Regions from separate parts of the Pseudomonas danubii genome, predicted to be linked through region 3. Evidence: predicted binding sites of a transcription regulator. Region 3 holds the regulator's gene; each other region holds the start of a gene.

Region 1 (5,771 bases), 800 kb from region 3:
ATTCGTGACTGATGGCCAGGCTCAAGACCTCGCCAAGACTAGCTGTTTCATCCAGTTTCGTGAGGATGCAACCGGCCAGACCGCAGCGCTTGTAGCTGTGGTAGGCAGCCGTCAGCACCTGCTTCTGGCTGGTGGTGGCCAGCACCAGGTAATTCTTCGCCCGAATCCCACGACCGGCCAGGCTTTCCAGTTGCATGCGCAACGCCGGGTCGCTGGCTTGCAGGCCGGCGGTGTCGATCAACACCACGCGCTTGCGCAGCAGCGGGTCCAGGGCTTGAGCCAGGGACTGACCAGGATCGACATGGGTCACCGACACATTAAGGATGCGCCCCAGGGTCTTGAGCTGCTCCTGGGCGCCAATACGGAAGCTGTCCATGCTCACCAGGGCAATGTTCTGTGCGCCGTACTTGAGTACATAGCGCGCTGCCAGCTTGGCCAGGGTGGTGGTCTTGCCCATGCCGGCAGGACCGACCATGGCAATCACCCCCCCTTCTTCGAGTGGCTCGACTTCCGGGGTCTGGATCATCCGCGCCAGGTGCGCCAGCAACATGCGCCAGGCCTGGCGGGGCTCGTCGATTTCGCTGATCAGTGCCAGCAGGTCGCGCGCCAGCGGGCCGGACAGGCCGATGCGCTGCAGGCGACGCCAGAGGTTGGCCTGCTCCGGGCGGCTGCCCTGCAACTGGCTCCAGGCCAGGGAGCCCAACTGCACTTCCAGCAGCTCACGCAGACCGTTGAGTTCGAAACGCATGGAGTCCAAGGCCCGGTTATCGGGCGCCGGAGCAACAGGAGCCGGGGCCGGACGCGGACGTTCGGTCAGGGTCGGCTCGATCAGCGGCTCGGCGGCAGTCAACGGCAGACCGGCGAACAACTGGCGATTGGTGATCGAGGCACTGTCGCCCTCGCCCCGCAGGCTCAGTTCGGCCTGGGCGGTGACGATACGCGACTGGGTCTTGCGCAACTCGTCTTCAAGTTCCATGTTCGGAACCCGCGGCGACAAGGCTGACAACTTGTAATCCAGGGCAGCCGTCAACTCGACGCCCCCGGCAATCCGCCGGTTGCCGATAATGGCGGCTTCAGCGCCCAACTCATCACGAACCAGTTTCATGGCCTGACGCATATCGGCGGCGAAAAAACGCTTAACTTGCATAACCCACTACCTCAGCCGTTGGGCCCTACTGTCGCAACGATGGTCACTTGCTTGTTGTCGGGAATTTCCTGGTACGCCAGCACATGCAACCCGGGAACGGCGAGACGCCCGAACCGCGAGAGCATGGCGCGGACCGGACCCGCTACCAACAGAATCACCGGTTGACCTTGCATCTCTTGACGCTGCGCCGCTTCGATCAGCGAACGTTGCAGCTTTTCAGCCATGCTTGGCTCCAGCAGAACGCCTTCTTCCTGGCCTTGTCCTGCCTTCTGCAAACTGCTGAGCAAAATTTGTTCCAACCTTGGCTCCAAGGTAATCACAGGCAGCTCAGACTCAGTACCTACAATGCTTTGGACGATGGCGCGAGACAAGCCGACCCGAACCGCGGCAACCAAAGCGGCAGTATCTTGACTCTTGGCGGCATTGTTGGCGATCGCCTCGGCAATGCTGCGGATGTCCCGTACCGGCACCTGTTCGGCCAGCAGCGCCTGCAACACCTTGAGCAACTGCGACAACGACAGCACACCCGGCACCAACTCCTCGGCCAGCTTCGGCGAACTCTTGGCCAGCACTTGCAGCAGCTGCTGCACCTCCTCGTGACCAATCAGCTCGCTGGAGTGCTTGTACAGAATCTGGTTCAAGTGGGTGGCGACCACGGTACTGGCGTCCACTACGGTGTAGCCCAGGGACTGCGCCTGAGGCCGCTGGCTGATTTCGATCCACACCGCCTCCAGGCCAAAGGCCGGGTCACGGGCCGAGATACCGTTGAGGGTGCCGTAGACCTGCCCGGGGTTGATCGCCAGTTCGCGATCCGGATAGATCTCGGCCTCCGCCAGGATCACCCCCATCAGGGTCAGGCGATAGGCACTGGGGGCCAGGTCCAGGTTGTCACGGATATGCACAGTGGGCATAAGGAAGCCCAGGTCCTGGGACAGCTTCTTGCGCACACCCTTGATCCGCGCCAGCAGTTGCCCGCCCTGGTTGCGATCCACCAAAGGAATCAGGCGGTAGCCAACTTCCAGGCCGATCATGTCGATCGGAGTCACATCGTCCCAACCCAGCTCCTTGGTCTCCATGGCCCGAGCCGGAGAAGGCAGCAAGTCTTGCTGACGCTGGACTTCTTCCTGAGCCTTGACCTTGACCAGGTTCTGCTTTCTCCAGAGCAGATAAGCCGCACCACCGGCCACTGCCGCCAGGCTGAGGAAGGAGAAGTGCGGCATGCCCGGCACCAGCCCCATCACCGCCATCAGGCCCGCAGCCACTGCCAGCGCCTTGGGCGAAGCGAACATCTGCCGGTTGATCTGCTTGCCCATGTCTTCGGAACCCGAAGCACGAGTCACCATGATGGCGGCCGCGGTGGACAGCAGCAGCGATGGCAACTGCGCCACCAAACCGTCACCGATGGTCAGCAAGGCATAGACCTTGCCGGCGTCGGCAAAGGTCATGTTGTGCTGGAAGATACCGACCGCCATGCCGCCGATCAGGTTGATGAAGAGGATCAGCAGGCCGGCGATGGCGTCGCCGCGAACGAATTTGCTGGCACCGTCCATGGAGCCGTAGAACTCGGCCTCCTGGGCCACTTCCAGACGGCGCAGCTTGGCCTGATTCTGATCGATCAGGCCGGCGTTGAGGTCAGCGTCGATGGCCATCTGTTTGCCGGGCATGGCATCCAGGGTGAAGCGCGCGCTCACCTCGGAGATCCGTCCGGCACCCTTGGTCACCACCACGAAGTTGATGATCATGAGGATCGCGAAGACCACGATACCCACGACATAGTTACCGCCGATCACCACCTCACCGAAGGCCTGGATCACCTTACCGGCGGCGGCATGGCCTTCCTGACCGTGGAGCATCACCACCCGGGTCGAGGCCACGTTGAGTGCCAACCGCAGCAAGGTGGCTACCAGCAGAATGGTGGGGAACACCGCGAAATCCAGTGGTCGCAGGGCGTACACACAGACCAGCAGGACTACGATCGACAGGGCAATGTTGAAGGTGAAGAACACATCCAGCAGGAACGCCGGCACTGGCAGCATCATCATGGCCAGCATGACCAACAGCAGCACAGGTACACCCAGGTTGCCTCGACCGAGGTCAACCAGGTTACTGCGAGCCGTGTTGATTAACTGAGAGCGATCCACCGATTTACCCCGTTCCGTAAAGCAAACTTTTGACGCCTGAAGCGGCTCGGGGCTGCTACTGCAAGAAGCCTTCCAACTTTGCCAAAGCGGCGCAATCCCATCCTTGACCAGGAAGAACCGGGCTACCGGCGAACAAGATCGCGGGACCACCATTGTCGGCTAGCGAAGCGCCCTGGGTCAGCTGCAAGAAACAAGGTTACAAGGCGAAATAATGGCCATTAGCCATTTTTCTGACGAAAGCAGGACGCACTCGTTGGCAAGCCAGGCCCTGCATGCCTGCAGCTACACAGGCTCGATGGGGCCGCCCGAGGATTGCTTGCCGCCAGTGTCGCGCCGCAGATCCGCCGGAATCGGCAAGTCCTTGAGCGGGTCCGGACGCTTGCCCTTGCCCGCGCGGTGCTGGCGGATCTGATAGACGTAGGCCAGGACCTGGGCCACCGCCAGGTACAGGCCCGCAGGGATTTCTTCTTCAAGCTCAGTGGAGTAATAGATGGAACGCGCCAAAGCCGGCGACTCCAGCAGCATCACTTCATGGGCCACGGCAATCTCGCGGATTTTCAGGGCCAAGAAATCACTGCCCTTGGCCAGCAACACCGGAGCCCCACCCTTCTCGGCGTCATACTTGAGGGCAACGGCGTAGTGAGTCGGGTTGGTGATCACCACGTCAGCCTCGGGGATTGCCGCCATCATCCGCCGCTGAGACATCTCGCGCTGGGTCTGGCGAATCCGCTGCTTGACCTCAGGACGACCTTCCTGGTCCTTGTGCTCGTCACGCACCTCCTGCTTGGTCATCAACAACTTCTTATGGGCCTGGTAAATCTGCACCGGCACATCCACCGCCGCGATCAGGATCAGCCCGCACGCCATCCACAACGTGCTCCAGCCCACCACCTGGACGCTGTGGATGATCGCCAGTTCAAGCGGTTCGTGGGCAATGCGCAGCAGATCATCAATGTCCGCCGACAGCACCGAAAGCGCCACGAACAGCACCAGGCCGAATTTGGCCAGGGCCTTGAGCAGCTCGATCAACGCATTGGTGGAAAACATCCGCTTAAGACCACTAGCCGGATTCATCCGACTGAACTTGGGCGCCAGACTCTTGCCCGCGAACAACCAGCCCCCGAGGGAAATCGGCCCGATGATGGCCGCCAGCAGCAAGGTCAGCAGCACCGGCTGCACCGCCAGGATGGCGATCTTGCCCGAGTGCAGCAGGTACTGCCCCATGGCTCCCGGGCTGAGCAGCACCTCCCGGGGCAAGGAGAAATTCAGACGCATGATTTCCAGCAGGTCCTGGGCCAGACCACCGCCATACACCAGCAGGCCGCCCGCCCCTGCCAACATGACGGCCAGGGTATTGAGCTCCTTGGAACGGGCAATTTCACCCTTTTCCCGGGAGTCCTTCTTGCGTTTCTCCGTGGGGTCTTCTGTCTTGTCCTGACCGCTCTCGCTTTCTGCCATGGCTCAACGCGCCTTTGCCAGTTCGCGTAAAAACTGCAAGGCCTCGGAGGCCAGCGGTTGATACTGATTGAGAATGTCAGCCAGGCTGACCCAGACAATGCCCATGCCGAGCACCAGCGTCAGGGGAAAGCCGATGGAGAAGATATTCAATTGCGGGGCGGCTCGGGTCATCACGCCAAAGGCGATGTTGACCACCAGCAGCGCGGTGATCGCCGGCAGTACCAGCAACAGCGCAGCCCCCATGACCCAACCGAGCTTGCCCGCCAGCTCCCAGTAGTGGTTGACCATCAGGCCACCGCCCACTGGCAGGGTGGTGAAGCTTTCGGTAAGGACTTCAAAGACCACCAGATGGCCGTTCATGGCCAGGAACAGCAGGGTCACCAGCATGGTGAAAAACTGCCCGATCACCGCCACCGAGACGCCGTTGGTAGGGTCGACCATGGAAGCGAAGCCCATGCCCATCTGGATCGCCACGATCTGCCCGGCGATCACAAAGGACTGGAAGAACAGCTGCAGGGAAAACCCCAGCACCGCACCGATCAGAATCTGCTCGGCAATCAGCAGCAGGCCGCTGAGATCCAAGGCACGCACTTCGGGCATGGGCGGCAGGCCCGGGACTATGACCACGGTAATCGCCAGGGCGAAATACAAACGCACGCGACGCGGCACCAGAGTGGTACCGAATATCGGCATCACCATCAGCAGCGAGGTGACCCGGAACAACGGCAACATGAAGCTCGCCACCCAGGTACTGATCTGAGTGTCGGTCAGCGCCAACAGGGACATCGGCTCAGCCGATCAGCTGAGGAATACTGCCGTACAACTGACGGATGTATTCCATGAAGGTTTGCACCAGCCAGGGACCGGCGACAATCAGGGTCACCAGCATCACCAGCAAGCGCGGCAGAAAGCTCAGGGTCTGTTCGTTGATCTGGGTGGCCGCCTGGAACATGGCCACCATCAAGCCCACCAGCAGGCTGGGCACCACCAGCACTGCCACCATCAGGGTGGTCAGCCAGAGGGCT
Region 2 (5,771 bases), 750 kb from region 3:
CTCAGTCACTATCACTGGCCGGGCAATGTCCGGCAGTTGGAGAACGTGCTGTTCCAGGCGGTCTCGCTGTGTGATGGCGGCATGGTCAAGGCCGAGCATATCCGTCTGCCGGACTATGGCGCGCGCCAGCCCCTGGGGGACTTTTCCCTGGAAGGCGGCCTTGAGCAGATTGTCGGTCGCTTTGAAAAGGCGGTGCTGGAAAGTCTCTATGCCGAGCATCCCAGCAGTCGGCAACTGGGCAAGCGCCTGGGGGTTTCCCATACCACCATCGCCAACAAGTTGCGCCAGTACGAGGTCGGCAAGGAGTCGCCGGAATGAAAAAAGCCCCGCTTATGAAGCGGGGCTTTTCGTTTGGCTCGGGGCTGGCTGTCTTCAGATATGGAAGTAGCCGACACAGGAGTCAAAAGGCAGGCGCTTGAGTTCGATCTTGTTCATGTCGAACACTTCGCGCAGGGCCTTGGTTTCGCCCGGGAAGTTGCGGTAGGCGACTTCGTCGAGAACCACGATAGCGCCCTTGGGCATGTACGGCAGGAAGGTTTCCAGGGCGACCTTGGTGGGCTCGTACAGGTCGGTGTCGAGGATCAGCATGGCCACTACCAGGTCCGGACGCGACTTGACGAATTCCGGCACGGTCTTGCAGATGTCGCCCTTGACCAGCTCGCAGCGCGGGATGCGGTTCACCGGACGCAGCAGGTCGTTGGCATCGATCATGTCCTGGATCAGCGACTGGTCGGTGTCGGAGAACATGCTTTCGTTGATGTCGGCCGGGTCCTCGTCCTTGTTGATGCTGGTGAAGCCTTCGAAGGTGTCGAAGCCGACGATGGAGCGGTTGATGGCATAAGGCTCGAGGATCATCGACAGGTGCATGTAGAGCATCAGCGAGTTGCCCTTGTACACGCCGCACTCGATGATCGCCCCGGGCACATCCATGACCTTCTTGAACAGCTCCATGCGCGACAGCGCGGCGGTGACGTTGATGCGGTTGGCGAAGACGAAGGGCGCGTCGGCTACGTACTCGGCGTCGACCCGCTTGAGTACGCCGGCGCGGGTTTCGTTGTATTGGGCTTCGGCGGGGGTAAGGCGACGTTTGGTCATGGCTTGAATCCTTGGAAATTCGAGAAGTCGTGGGCGTGGAAGTAGTCTTTGAAGCCGGAGCCGACGTCGGGGCAGGCGCTGTCTACGTTGGGGGCTCCGCGGTTGTGTTTCAGGTCTTCGAGGTGCATCAGGCGGAAGTCCACGCTGAAGCGGGTGCGGTCGGTACGGTTGGGGACAGTGCCGTGCAGGTGCGAGCCGGAGAACACCAGCATCTCGCCTGAGTTGCCGGCGATGCGCAGTTCAGAGCTGTCGTCGATCTCCCCCAGGGGCACCGGGTGGACCCGTACTTCTTCGGTCAGGTTGTCCTTGGCCTTGTGTCGCTGGTTGCTGATCCAGTCCTTCAGGCTCCAGTCCTTCGAGGTGTTGGCCACCGGCTTCTCGAAGTAGCTGGGGTTGATCATCATGGTCTGGTCCGGGGTGATGGTGTAGACCGGCATCCAGGTGTTGATCTGGCAATCCACGCTGCCGTACCAGCTGTCGCGATGAGGCTTGTAGGCGTAGCTGACGCCAGCGTGCAGGTAGTCGTAGTTGGGCACGACCCGCAGGCGCGGTACGTCGAAAATGTAGTCCCGAGGATCGATGCCGATCTCGTGAATGAAGCCAAGGATCAGATCCTTGACGCGCTGGCTGTTGGTGAACTGGCCCTTGAGTCGGGTAACCCGGCTGACGAACTCTTCTACCGGCATCATCGTGTGCAGAGCCTGGTGGTTGGTTTCGCCATCGAATGCCGCGGTGATGCTTTCCTTGGCGTACCCGCAGAGTTCTTTTGCGGTGGCCAGGTCAGTGTCCAGGAAGATATCCCCGGAATAGATGGCTTCCTTGAAGTCAGCTGTCTTGCGCAGCTGATTGAGGTACAGGTTCAAAGTGGTTCTCCTTGGCAGTCACTGGCTTAGGTGTCGGCCACCCCTGCGCAAACTGAAGTTGCGATAGCCAGTCACTGTGCCTAGCAAGATCCGTTCACAAAGTGTCCAGCTCGAGTGCGGAACGAACCCGGGGCGTGCGACCGAGACTTGCCGTTAGCGGCATAAGTCCGCCGTTTTTTCGTCTCTCATTCCGCCCTGAAAAACCCGTTGCTCGCGGCAAAGCCCCGGCCTGCATGGGGAGCGCTGTTGGAAGTTAAAGTTGGTGTAGAAATTGCTTACGCCATGCTCAGTACAGTGTGGGGCGGCAAACGTCCGGCAGATGAGGAACGATTGTGGACAAGTACCTTTATGTGGCAATGACCGGCGCCAGCCAGAATGCTCTGGCGCAAAAGGCTCATGCCAACAATCTGGCGAACATCTCCACCAACGGTTTTCAGCGCGACCTGGAGCAGGCGCGCGCGATGCCGGTGTTTGGTGACAGTTTTCCGGCGCGGGCCTTTGCCATGGGGGAGCGGCCGGCAACGGATTTTACTCCCGGCTCCATGGTGGAAACCGGCCGTGACCTGGACGTGGCCGTCAGCGGCAAGGGCTGGATCGCCGTGCAGAGCCCCGATGGCAGCGAAAGCTATGTGCGTACCGGCAGTTTGAATGTCGACGCTCTGGGCGTGCTGCGTGCAGGCAATGGCATGCCGGTCATGGGCAATGGCGGTCCTATCGCCGTGCCGCCAGAGCAGAAGATCGAAGTCGGCCAGGACGGCACCATCAGCATTCGTGCCATGGGTGAAGGTCCGCGGGTCATGGCCGAGGTCGATCGCATCAAGCTGGTCAATCCGGATATCAAGAACCTGACCAAGGGCCTGGATGGGTCGATCAAGACCAAGGACGGCCAGCCGGCGCCTGCCGATGCCAATGTGCAGTTGGTCTCGGGGTTCCTGGAGTCGAGCAACGTCAATGCCGTGGAAGAAATGACCGCGGTGCTGGCCTTGTCCCGCCAGTTCGAATTGCACGTCAAGATGATGAACAGCGCCAAAGAAGACGACCAGGCCATGGCTCGGGTCTTGCAGATCAGCTAATTACCAGTATCTAGCGCCGTAAAACAGGCGCGAGAGGAGAATCGAATGCTTCCGGCTCTATGGGTTGCCAAAACCGGTCTGTCCGCCCAGGACACCAACCTGAGTGTTATTTCCAACAACCTGGCGAACGTCTCGACCACGGGTTTCAAACGTGATCGCGCCGAGTTCCAGGACCTGCTGTATCAGATCAAGCGCCAGCCCGGTGCCCAGTCGACCCAGGACAGCGAACTGCCAACCGGCCTGCAGGTCGGTACCGGTGTGCGCATTGTCGGGACTCAGAAGAACTTCACTGCCGGCAGCCTGCAGACCACCGAGCAGCCTCTGGACCTGGCCATCAATGGCCGTGGTTTCTTCCAGATCCTGCAGCCCGACGGCACCACGGCCTATACCCGTGACGGTACGTTCCACCTCAATTCCGATGGCCAGATCGTCACTGCCAGCGGTTTTGCCCTGGAGCCTGCGGTGGTTGTGCCCAACGACGCACAGACCTTCACCGTGGGTCAGGACGGCACCGTATCCATCACCATCGCCGGCAACCCGGCTTCCCAGGTGATCGGTAACCTGCAAACCGCCGACTTCATCAACCCGGCTGGCCTGCAGTCCCAGGGCAACAACCTGTTCCTGGAAACCGCCGCCAGTGGCGCGCCGCAAATTGGTACTCCAGGCCTTAACGGCTTCGGCACCACGCTGCAGAACACCCTGGAAGCGTCCAACGTCAGCACCGTTGAGGAGATGGTCAACATGATCACCACCCAGCGGGCCTACGAGATGAACTCCAAGGTGATCTCCACTGCGGACCAGATGCTCTCGTTCATTACGCAGAAGCTGTAATCAAGTCTTGAGGTCGCCACGGGTCTGAAGTGGCGCACCGGCAACATCGTGAGGAAGGGTCATGAATCGGTTTATGTGTGTTCTAGCGCTGAGTGGGAGTGCCGTGCTCGCGGGCTGTGTTGCTCCGCCGCCCAAGCCCAATGACCCTTATTACGCCCCGGTGTTGCCGCGCACGCCGCTGCCTTCCGCGTCCAACAACGGCTCGATCTACCAGGCCGGTTTTGAGCAGAACCTGTACAGCGACCGCAAGGCGTTCCGGGTGGGTGACATCATTACCATCACCCTGAACGAGCGGACCAGTGCCAGCAAGGGCGCCAACTCGGCCCTGAACAAGACCAGCTCCAACAGCATCGGCCTGACCTCGCTGTTTGGCGCTGTGCCCAATGTCAACAACCCGTTGAGCGATGGCGACCTGACGTTGAATGCCGGCTACAGCGGTAATCGCGCCACCAAGGGCGACAGTAAGGCCGCGCAGAGCAACAGCCTGACCGGTTCGATCACCGTCACCGTGGCCGATGTATTGCCCAACGGCATCATCGCGGTGCGCGGCGAGAAGTGGATGACGCTCAACACCGGCGACGAACTGGTGCGCATTGCCGGTCTGGTACGGGCAGACGATATCGCTACCGACAACACCGTCTCCTCGACCCGGGTGGCAGATGCCCGCATTACCTATTCGGGTACCGGCTCGTTTGCCGATGCTAACCAGCCTGGCTGGTTCGATCGTTTCTTCCTCAGTCCGCTGTTCCCTTTCTAGGTGATGAGAAGCCTCATGTTCAACTTCAAGCACCTGATGGCGGCGGCGTTGTTGCTGTCCACTTCCCTTGGCGTCCAGGCCGAGCGGTTGAAGGACATTGCCAGTATTTCCGGCGTGCGTTCCAACCAATTGATCGGTTACGGCCTGGTGGTCGGGCTTAACGGCACCGGCGACCAGACGACCCAGACCCCGTTCACTCTGCAGACGTTCAACAACATGCTGTCGCAGTTTGGCATCAAGGTGCCGGCCGGCTCCGGCAACGTGCAGTTGAAGAACGTCGCGGCGGTGTCGGTCAGCGCCGATCTGCCGGCATTCGCCAAGCCGGGTCAGCAGGTGGATATCACCGTTTCCTCCATCGGTAACTCCAAGAGCCTGCGTGGCGGCACCTTGCTGCTGACCCCGCTCAAGGGGATCGACGGCAACGTCTACGCCATTGCCCAGGGCAACCTGGTGGTGGGCGGTTTCGATGCCGAGGGGCGTGACGGTTCGAAGATCACCGTCAACGTGCCATCTGCCGGACGGATTCCCGGTGGTGCTTCGGTGGAGCGCGCCGTGCCCAGCGGTTTCAATCAGGGCAACAGCCTGACCCTGAACCTCAATCGTTCGGACTTCACCACCGCCAAGCGCATTGTCGACAAGATCAACGACATGCTCGGCCCGGGCGTGGCCCAGGCCATCGATGGCGGTTCGATCCGGGTCACCGCGCCTCTGGACCCAAGCCAGCGCGTGGACTACTTGTCGATCCTGGAGAATCTGGAAGTCGATCCGGGGCAGGCGGTGGCGAAGGTCATCATCAACTCCCGTACCGGCACCATCGTCATTGGCCAGAACGTCAAGGTGTCGCCGGCGGCGGTGACCCACGGCAGCCTGACCGTGACCATTACCGAAGACCCGATCGTCAGCCAGCCTGGCCCTCTGTCCAATGGCCAGACCGCTGTGGTGCCGCGTTCGCGGGTCAACGCCCAGCAGGAAGCCAAGCCGATGTTCAAGTTCGGCCCGGGCACCACCCTGGATGAGATCGTCCGTGCGGTGAACCAGGTCGGGGCTGCGCCAGGTGACTTGATGGCGATCCTCGAAGCCTTGAAACAGGCCGGCGCCTTGCAGGCCGACCTGATCGTGATTTGAGGTGAGCGCCATGGATATTCGTAAGAG
Region 3 (5,771 bases):
TGCTGTTGGCGGGCACTGCGCTGCTGGTGGCTCAAGGGCTGAGCTGGCTGGATCTGGAACCAAGGTTGTTGCGCGCCTTGCAGGGTGGCTCGATCTGCGCGTTGGGCACGGCACTGGGGGCGGTCCCGGTGCTGGTGATCCGCAGAATGCCGATGGCCGTGAGCGATACGTTGCTGGGTTTTGGCGCTGGGGTGATGCTGGCGGCGACGGCGTTTTCGCTGATTGTTCCCGGTATTGCCGCTGCTCAAGACTTGGGCTTGTCTGCCTGGGGCTCCAGTGGCCTGGTTTGCGCCGGCATCATGCTGGGGGCTTTTGGCTTGTTCCTGGTGGATCGCAAGGTGTCGGGAGCCAGCCCCGAAGTGCTGGTAGGTACGGCGGAGCATCCGGTGATTGCGCCACGCATCTGGCTGTTTGTCTTTGCCATCATTGCCCACAACATTCCGGAAGGCATGGCGGTGGGGGTGTCGGCAGGGGGCGGCATGGCGGATGCGGACAGCTTGGCCATGGGTATTGCCCTGCAGGATGTGCCGGAGGGGTTGGTGATCGCTCTGGTGCTGGCGGGGGCGGGGATGTCGCGGGTCAGGGCATTTCTGATTGGCGCCGCTTCAGGCTTGGTGGAGCCGGTCTTTGCCTTGCTCTGTGCCTGGTTGGTCAGTCTGGCGCAGGTGCTGCTGCCGCTGGGTTTGGCCCTGGCGGCGGGAGCCATGTTGCTGGTGGTGACTCATGAAGTCATTCCCGAGTCCCGTCGCAATGGTCACGAAAAGCTTGCCAGCCTCGGATTGTGCATCGGCTTTTGCCTGATGATGGTGATGGATACGGCGCTCGCCTGAGGGCCGTTTGGCGAGTGGCCCGCAGGGGCTTACTCGCCCTCGTCGAAGTAGTTGTTGATCAATGCCACCAGCGCATTCAGCGCTTCCTGTTCTTGCTCGCCTTCGGTCTTCAGATGGATCTTGGTGCCCTTGCCTGCGGCGAGCATCATCATGGCCATGATGCTTTTGCCGTCCACCATTGACTCCGGGCTCCTGCCGGCGCGGATCTGGCAGGGGAACTGTCCCGCTACACCGACGAATTTGGCTGAGGCGCGGGCGTGCAAACCCAGTTTGTTGATGATCTCGATTTCCAGAGCTGGCATCGCGGGGTAGATCCTTTCAGCTAAGGTCGCGGTGGCGAACCTGGACGTTCTTCAGGGTTTTTTGCAACACCTTGCCCAGGCGCTCGGTCAGGTACACGGAGCGGTGATGTCCGCCGGTGCAGCCAATGGCAATGGTCACGTAGGCGCGGTTGCTGGCAGCGAAGCGTGGCAGCCACTTGAGCAGATAGCTTTCGATGTCCTGGAACATTTCTTCGACATCGGGCTGTGCGGCCAGGTATTCGGCCACGGGAGCGTCCAGACCGGATTGGGCGCGCAGTTCGGGCTTCCAGTACGGATTGGGCAGGCAGCGCACGTCAAACACCAGGTCGGCGTCCACCGGCATGCCGCGCTTGAAACCGAAAGACTCCACCAGGAACGCGGTCCCGGGTTCGGGTTGGTTCAGCAGGCGCAGCTTGATGGTGTCCCGCAACTGGTAGAGGTTCAGATTGGTGGTGTTGACCTTGAGGTCGGCCAGATCGACGATCGGCCCCAGCAGTTGAGTCTCATCGTGGATGGCTTCAGCCAGCGAGCGATTGGCACTGCTCAGCGGGTGGCGCCGCCGGGTTTCCGAGAAACGCTTGAGCAGGGTTTCCTCATCGGCGTCCAGATAGAGCACGTCGCACTGGATATGCCGGCTGCGCACTTCTTCCAGCAACTCGGGGAAGCGCGACAGATGGCTGGGCAGGTTTCGGGCGTCGATGGAAACCGCTACCAGAGGTTGTGCCAGTTCCGTGTGAATCAACGCGCGCTCGGCCAGCTCGGGCAGCAAGCCGGCGGGAAGGTTGTCGATGCAGTAGTAGCCGTGGTCCTCAAGAACATCGAGGGCGGTGCTTTTACCTGAGCCGGAGCGGCCGCTGACAATGATCAAGCGCATGGTTACTGACCGTTTTGCTCGTCCAGGACAACCTGATACAAGGCTTCATTGCTGGTGGCACTGCGCAGCCGGTCACGGACTTCCTTGCGATCGAGCATGCTGGCGATCTGCCGGAGCAGTTCCAGGTGTGCGTCGGTAGCGGCTTCCGGAACCAGGAGGACGAACAGCAGATCCACGGGTGCACCGTCGATGGCGTCGAAATCGATCGGAGCGTCCAGGTGCATCAATGCACTGATAGGCGACTCACAGCCTTTGAGGCGGCAGTGGGGAATGGCGATGCCGTTGCCAAAACCGGTGGAACCGAGTTTTTCACGGGCGATCAGGCTCTCGAAGACATCCTGCATCTCCAGATCAGGCACTTCGCGGCTGATCAGGTTGGCAATTTGTTCGAGGGCGCGTTTTTTACTGCCGCCCGGCACGTTCACCAGGGAACGGCCGGGGGTCAGGATGCTTTCAAGTCGGATCATGAGAGGGGAGTGTTAGCGACCCGTGCCTTGGAGAAGGTGGAGTTGCTTTTCCTTATGCTTTTTCAGTTGGCGGTCAAGCTTGTCCGTGAGCAGGTCGATTGCGGCATACATATCGTCATGTTCTGCATTGGCGACGACCTCCCCACCGTGGATGTGCAGGGTGGCTTCGATTTTCTGCTTCAGCTTCTCGACAGCCATGGTGACCTGCACATTGGTAATCTTGTCGAAGTGCCGCTCCAGCCGGTCGAGTTTCTCGCCGATGTAAGCGCGCAGAGGTTCAGTCACTTCGAGTTGGTGTCCACTGATGTTGACTTGCATACAGCTTCTCCTTCGTTGCCAGTGCATAACGCGACAGGCTGGGTTGCCTGCCACCTAGACCGCGTTTGAAACCGACTTTCGGCCTGTTTCAAACACACTCTGAAACGCTGTGGCCAGCCCTGCGGCTACATCAACCGCTTCCGTTCGCTGGAAGGCGCGATCCCAAGGGATTCGCGGTACTTGGCGACGGTACGACGGGCTACCTGAATGCCTTGTGCCTCCAGTAAACCAGCGATCTTGCTGTCACTCAACGGCTTTTTCTGATTTTCCGCAGCCACCAGTTTTTTGATGATCGCGCGGATCGCCGTGGACGAGCATTCGCCGCCTTCGGAGGTGCTGACGTGGCTGGAGAAAAAGTATTTCAGTTCATATATGCCCCGGGGGGTATGCATGAATTTTTGCGTGGTTACACGGGAAATGGTCGATTCGTGCATGCCCACAGCTTCAGCGATGTCATGCAGAACCAGAGGTTTCATGGCTTCGTCGCCGTACTCCAGGAAGCCTCGTTGGTGCTCGACGATCTGAGTGGCGACTTTCATCAGGGTTTCGTTGCGGCTCTGCAGGCTCTTGATGAACCAGCGAGCTTCCTGCAACTGATTGCGCATGAAGGTGTTGTCGGCACTGGTGTCGGCGCGGCGAACAAAGCCGGCGTACTGTGCGTTGACCCGCAGGCGTGGCACGGACTCCTGATTCAGCTCCACCAGCCAGCGCTCGTTGTCCTTGCGCACGATGACGTCCGGGACCACGTATTCGGCTTCGCTGGATTCGATCTGTGAGCCCGGGCGCGGGTTGAGGCTTTGCACCAGTTCGATGACCTGGCGCAGCTCGTCTTCCTTGAGCTTCATGCGGCGCATCAGCTGGCTGTAGTCGCGACTGCCCAGGAGGTCGATGTAGTCACTGACCAGGCGCTGGGCTTCGCTCAGCCAGGGAGTTTTCGCTGGCAGTTGGCGCAGTTGCAGCAGCAGGCATTCACCCAGGTTGCGGGCGCCGATGCCGGCTGGCTCGAATTGCTGGATGCGGTGCAGGACGGCTTCGATCTCGTCCAGCTCGATGTCCAACTCCGGATCGAAGGCCTCGAGAATCTCTTCAAGGGTTTCGTCCAGGTAACCCTGATTGTTGATGCAATCGATCAGGGTCACGGCGATCAGGCGGTCGGTATCCGACATTGGCGCCAGGTTCAGTTGCCAGAGCAGGTGGCTTTGCAGGCTCTCGCCGGCCGATGTGCGAGTGGTGAAGTCCCATTCATCATCATCACTGCTGGGCAGGCTGCTGGCGCTGGTCTGGTAGACGTCTTCCCACGCGGTGTCCACCGGTAGCTCGTTGGGGATGCGTTCGTTCCATTCGCCTTCCTCGAGGTTATCCACCGTGGGGGCGGTTTCCTGGTAGGAGGGTTCCTGAATCTCGGTGTTGGGTTTGGACTCGGTGTTGTCGGCCAAGGGGTCGCTGTTGTCGAAGTCTTCGCCATCTTCCTGGCGTTCGAGCATCGGGTTGGACTCCAGGGCCTCCTGGATTTCCTGTTGCAGGTCCAGGGTCGACAATTGGAGCAGGCGGATGGCCTGTTGCAGCTGCGGTGTCATCGTCAGCTGCTGGCCCATTCTCAGGACTAGCGATGGTTTCATGGCAGGGGCTTAACACCTTATTTGCCGGCGCACATGCGCCATCCACTACAGGGCGCCGGAGCGCCAAACATAAGCAAATTATATGCCTGAAACTGAAGTGTTTGCCTAGAGCGCTGTAACAATAAAATCAGTAGGGATTTATTGTTCCTGGCGCTCTGGCATCTAGCCCGACACCTCAGCCTTTACAGGCGGAACTCATGGCCCAGGTAGACTTCCTTGACCAATTCGTTGGCCAGGATGGTCTCGGAGTCGCCTTCGGCAATCAGTTGCCCGTCATTGACGATATAGGCGGTTTCACAGATGTCCAGGGTTTCGCGGACATTGTGGTCGGTGATCAGCACCCCGATGCCCTTGGCCTTCAGGTGGTGGATGATCTGCTTGATATCGCCGACCGAGATCGGGTCCACGCCGGCGAAGGGTTCGTCCAGCAGGATGAACTTGGGCGCGGTGGCCAGGGCGCGGGCGATTTCCACGCGACGGCGCTCACCACCGGACAGGCTCATGCCGAGGTTGTCGCGGATATGGTTGATGTGGAACTCCTGCAGCAGGCTTTCCAGTTCCTGGCGACGGCCGGCCTTGTCGAGTTCCTTGCGGGTCTCGAGGATGGCCATGATGTTGTCGGCCACCGACAGCTTGCGGAAGATCGAGGCTTCCTGTGGCAGGTAGCCGATGCCGGCGCGGGCGCGACCGTGCATCGGTTGGTGGCTGACATCCAGGTCGTCGATCAGGACGCGGCCCTGGTCGGCCTGGACCAGGCCGACGATCATGTAGAAACAGGTGGTCTTGCCGGCGCCGTTGGGGCCGAGCAGGCCGACGATCTGGCCGCTGTCGATGGACAGGCTGACATCACGCACGACCTGACGGCTCTTGTAGCTCTTGGCCAGGTGCTGAGCTTTCAGAGTTGCCATTACTGGGCCTTTTGCTCGTCGGTTTTCTTTTTCGGCTGGATGACCATGTCGATCCGCGGACGTGGCGCGGTGACCGAGCTGCCATTGGCGCGACCGGCGTTAGCCACTTGCTTGACGGTGTCGTAGACGATCTTCTCGCCTTCGGTGGTGTTGCCGTCGTTGATGACCTTGGCTTTGTCGATCAGCACGATGCGATTCTGCTGAGCGTGGTACTGGATGGTCACGGCGTAGGCCTGAACCGGTTTCGGGTCGGTCTGCTTCTGCAGCTGCTCGAAGTAGGCGAGGTTGCCCACCGACGTCACTACGTCGATTTCGCCGCTCTGGGCTCGGGTGATGGTCACGGTGTTGCCAGTGATCTTCATCGAACCCTGGGTGATGATCACATCGCCCTTGTAGGTGGCTACGCCGTTCTTATCGTCCAACTGGGCGTCGTCGGCCTGGATGCGGATTGGC

Evidence for each region. Region 3 encodes sigma-54, which starts transcription at its own class of promoters, with help from an activator protein. Its sites were predicted from a motif close to ANTGGCATNNANNTTGCTNT; they were not measured.
Region 1: the regulator sigma-54 is predicted to act here: its motif matches at 3,489-3,508, upstream of flhA (flagellar biosynthesis protein FlhA).
Region 2: the regulator sigma-54 is predicted to act here: its motif matches at 2,228-2,247, upstream of PFZ56_RS13925 (flagellar basal body rod protein FlgF).

What each region holds. Positions count from the first base shown of each region.
Region 1 is NZ_CP116502.1:3,053,701-3,059,471, reverse strand. It holds gene flhF (flagellar biosynthesis protein FlhF) at 1-1,147, opposite strand, end outside; gene flhA (flagellar biosynthesis protein FlhA) at 1,159-3,288, opposite strand; gene flhB (flagellar biosynthesis protein FlhB) at 3,571-4,746, opposite strand; gene fliR (flagellar biosynthetic protein FliR) at 4,750-5,532, opposite strand; gene fliQ (flagellar biosynthesis protein FliQ) at 5,537-5,771, opposite strand, start outside.
Region 2 is NZ_CP116502.1:2,999,977-3,005,747, forward strand. It holds gene PFZ56_RS13910 (sigma-54-dependent transcriptional regulator) at 1-318, shown strand, start outside; gene PFZ56_RS13915 (TylF/MycF/NovP-related O-methyltransferase) at 373-1,095, opposite strand; gene PFZ56_RS13920 (hypothetical protein) at 1,092-1,958, opposite strand; gene PFZ56_RS13925 (flagellar basal body rod protein FlgF) at 2,291-3,031, shown strand; gene flgG (flagellar basal-body rod protein FlgG) at 3,077-3,862, shown strand; gene flgH (flagellar basal body L-ring protein FlgH) at 3,924-4,619, shown strand; gene PFZ56_RS13940 (flagellar basal body P-ring protein FlgI) at 4,635-5,744, shown strand; gene flgJ (flagellar assembly peptidoglycan hydrolase FlgJ) at 5,755-5,771, shown strand, end outside.
Region 3 is NZ_CP116502.1:2,251,233-2,257,003, forward strand. It holds gene PFZ56_RS10405 (ZIP family metal transporter) at 1-830, shown strand, start outside; gene PFZ56_RS10410 (HPr family phosphocarrier protein) at 860-1,132, opposite strand; gene rapZ (RNase adapter RapZ) at 1,149-2,006, opposite strand; gene ptsN (PTS IIA-like nitrogen regulatory protein PtsN) at 2,009-2,473, opposite strand; gene hpf (ribosome hibernation-promoting factor, HPF/YfiA family) at 2,486-2,791, opposite strand; gene PFZ56_RS10430 (RNA polymerase factor sigma-54) at 2,917-4,410, opposite strand; gene lptB (LPS export ABC transporter ATP-binding protein) at 4,593-5,318, opposite strand; gene lptA (lipopolysaccharide transport periplasmic protein LptA) at 5,318-5,771, opposite strand, start outside.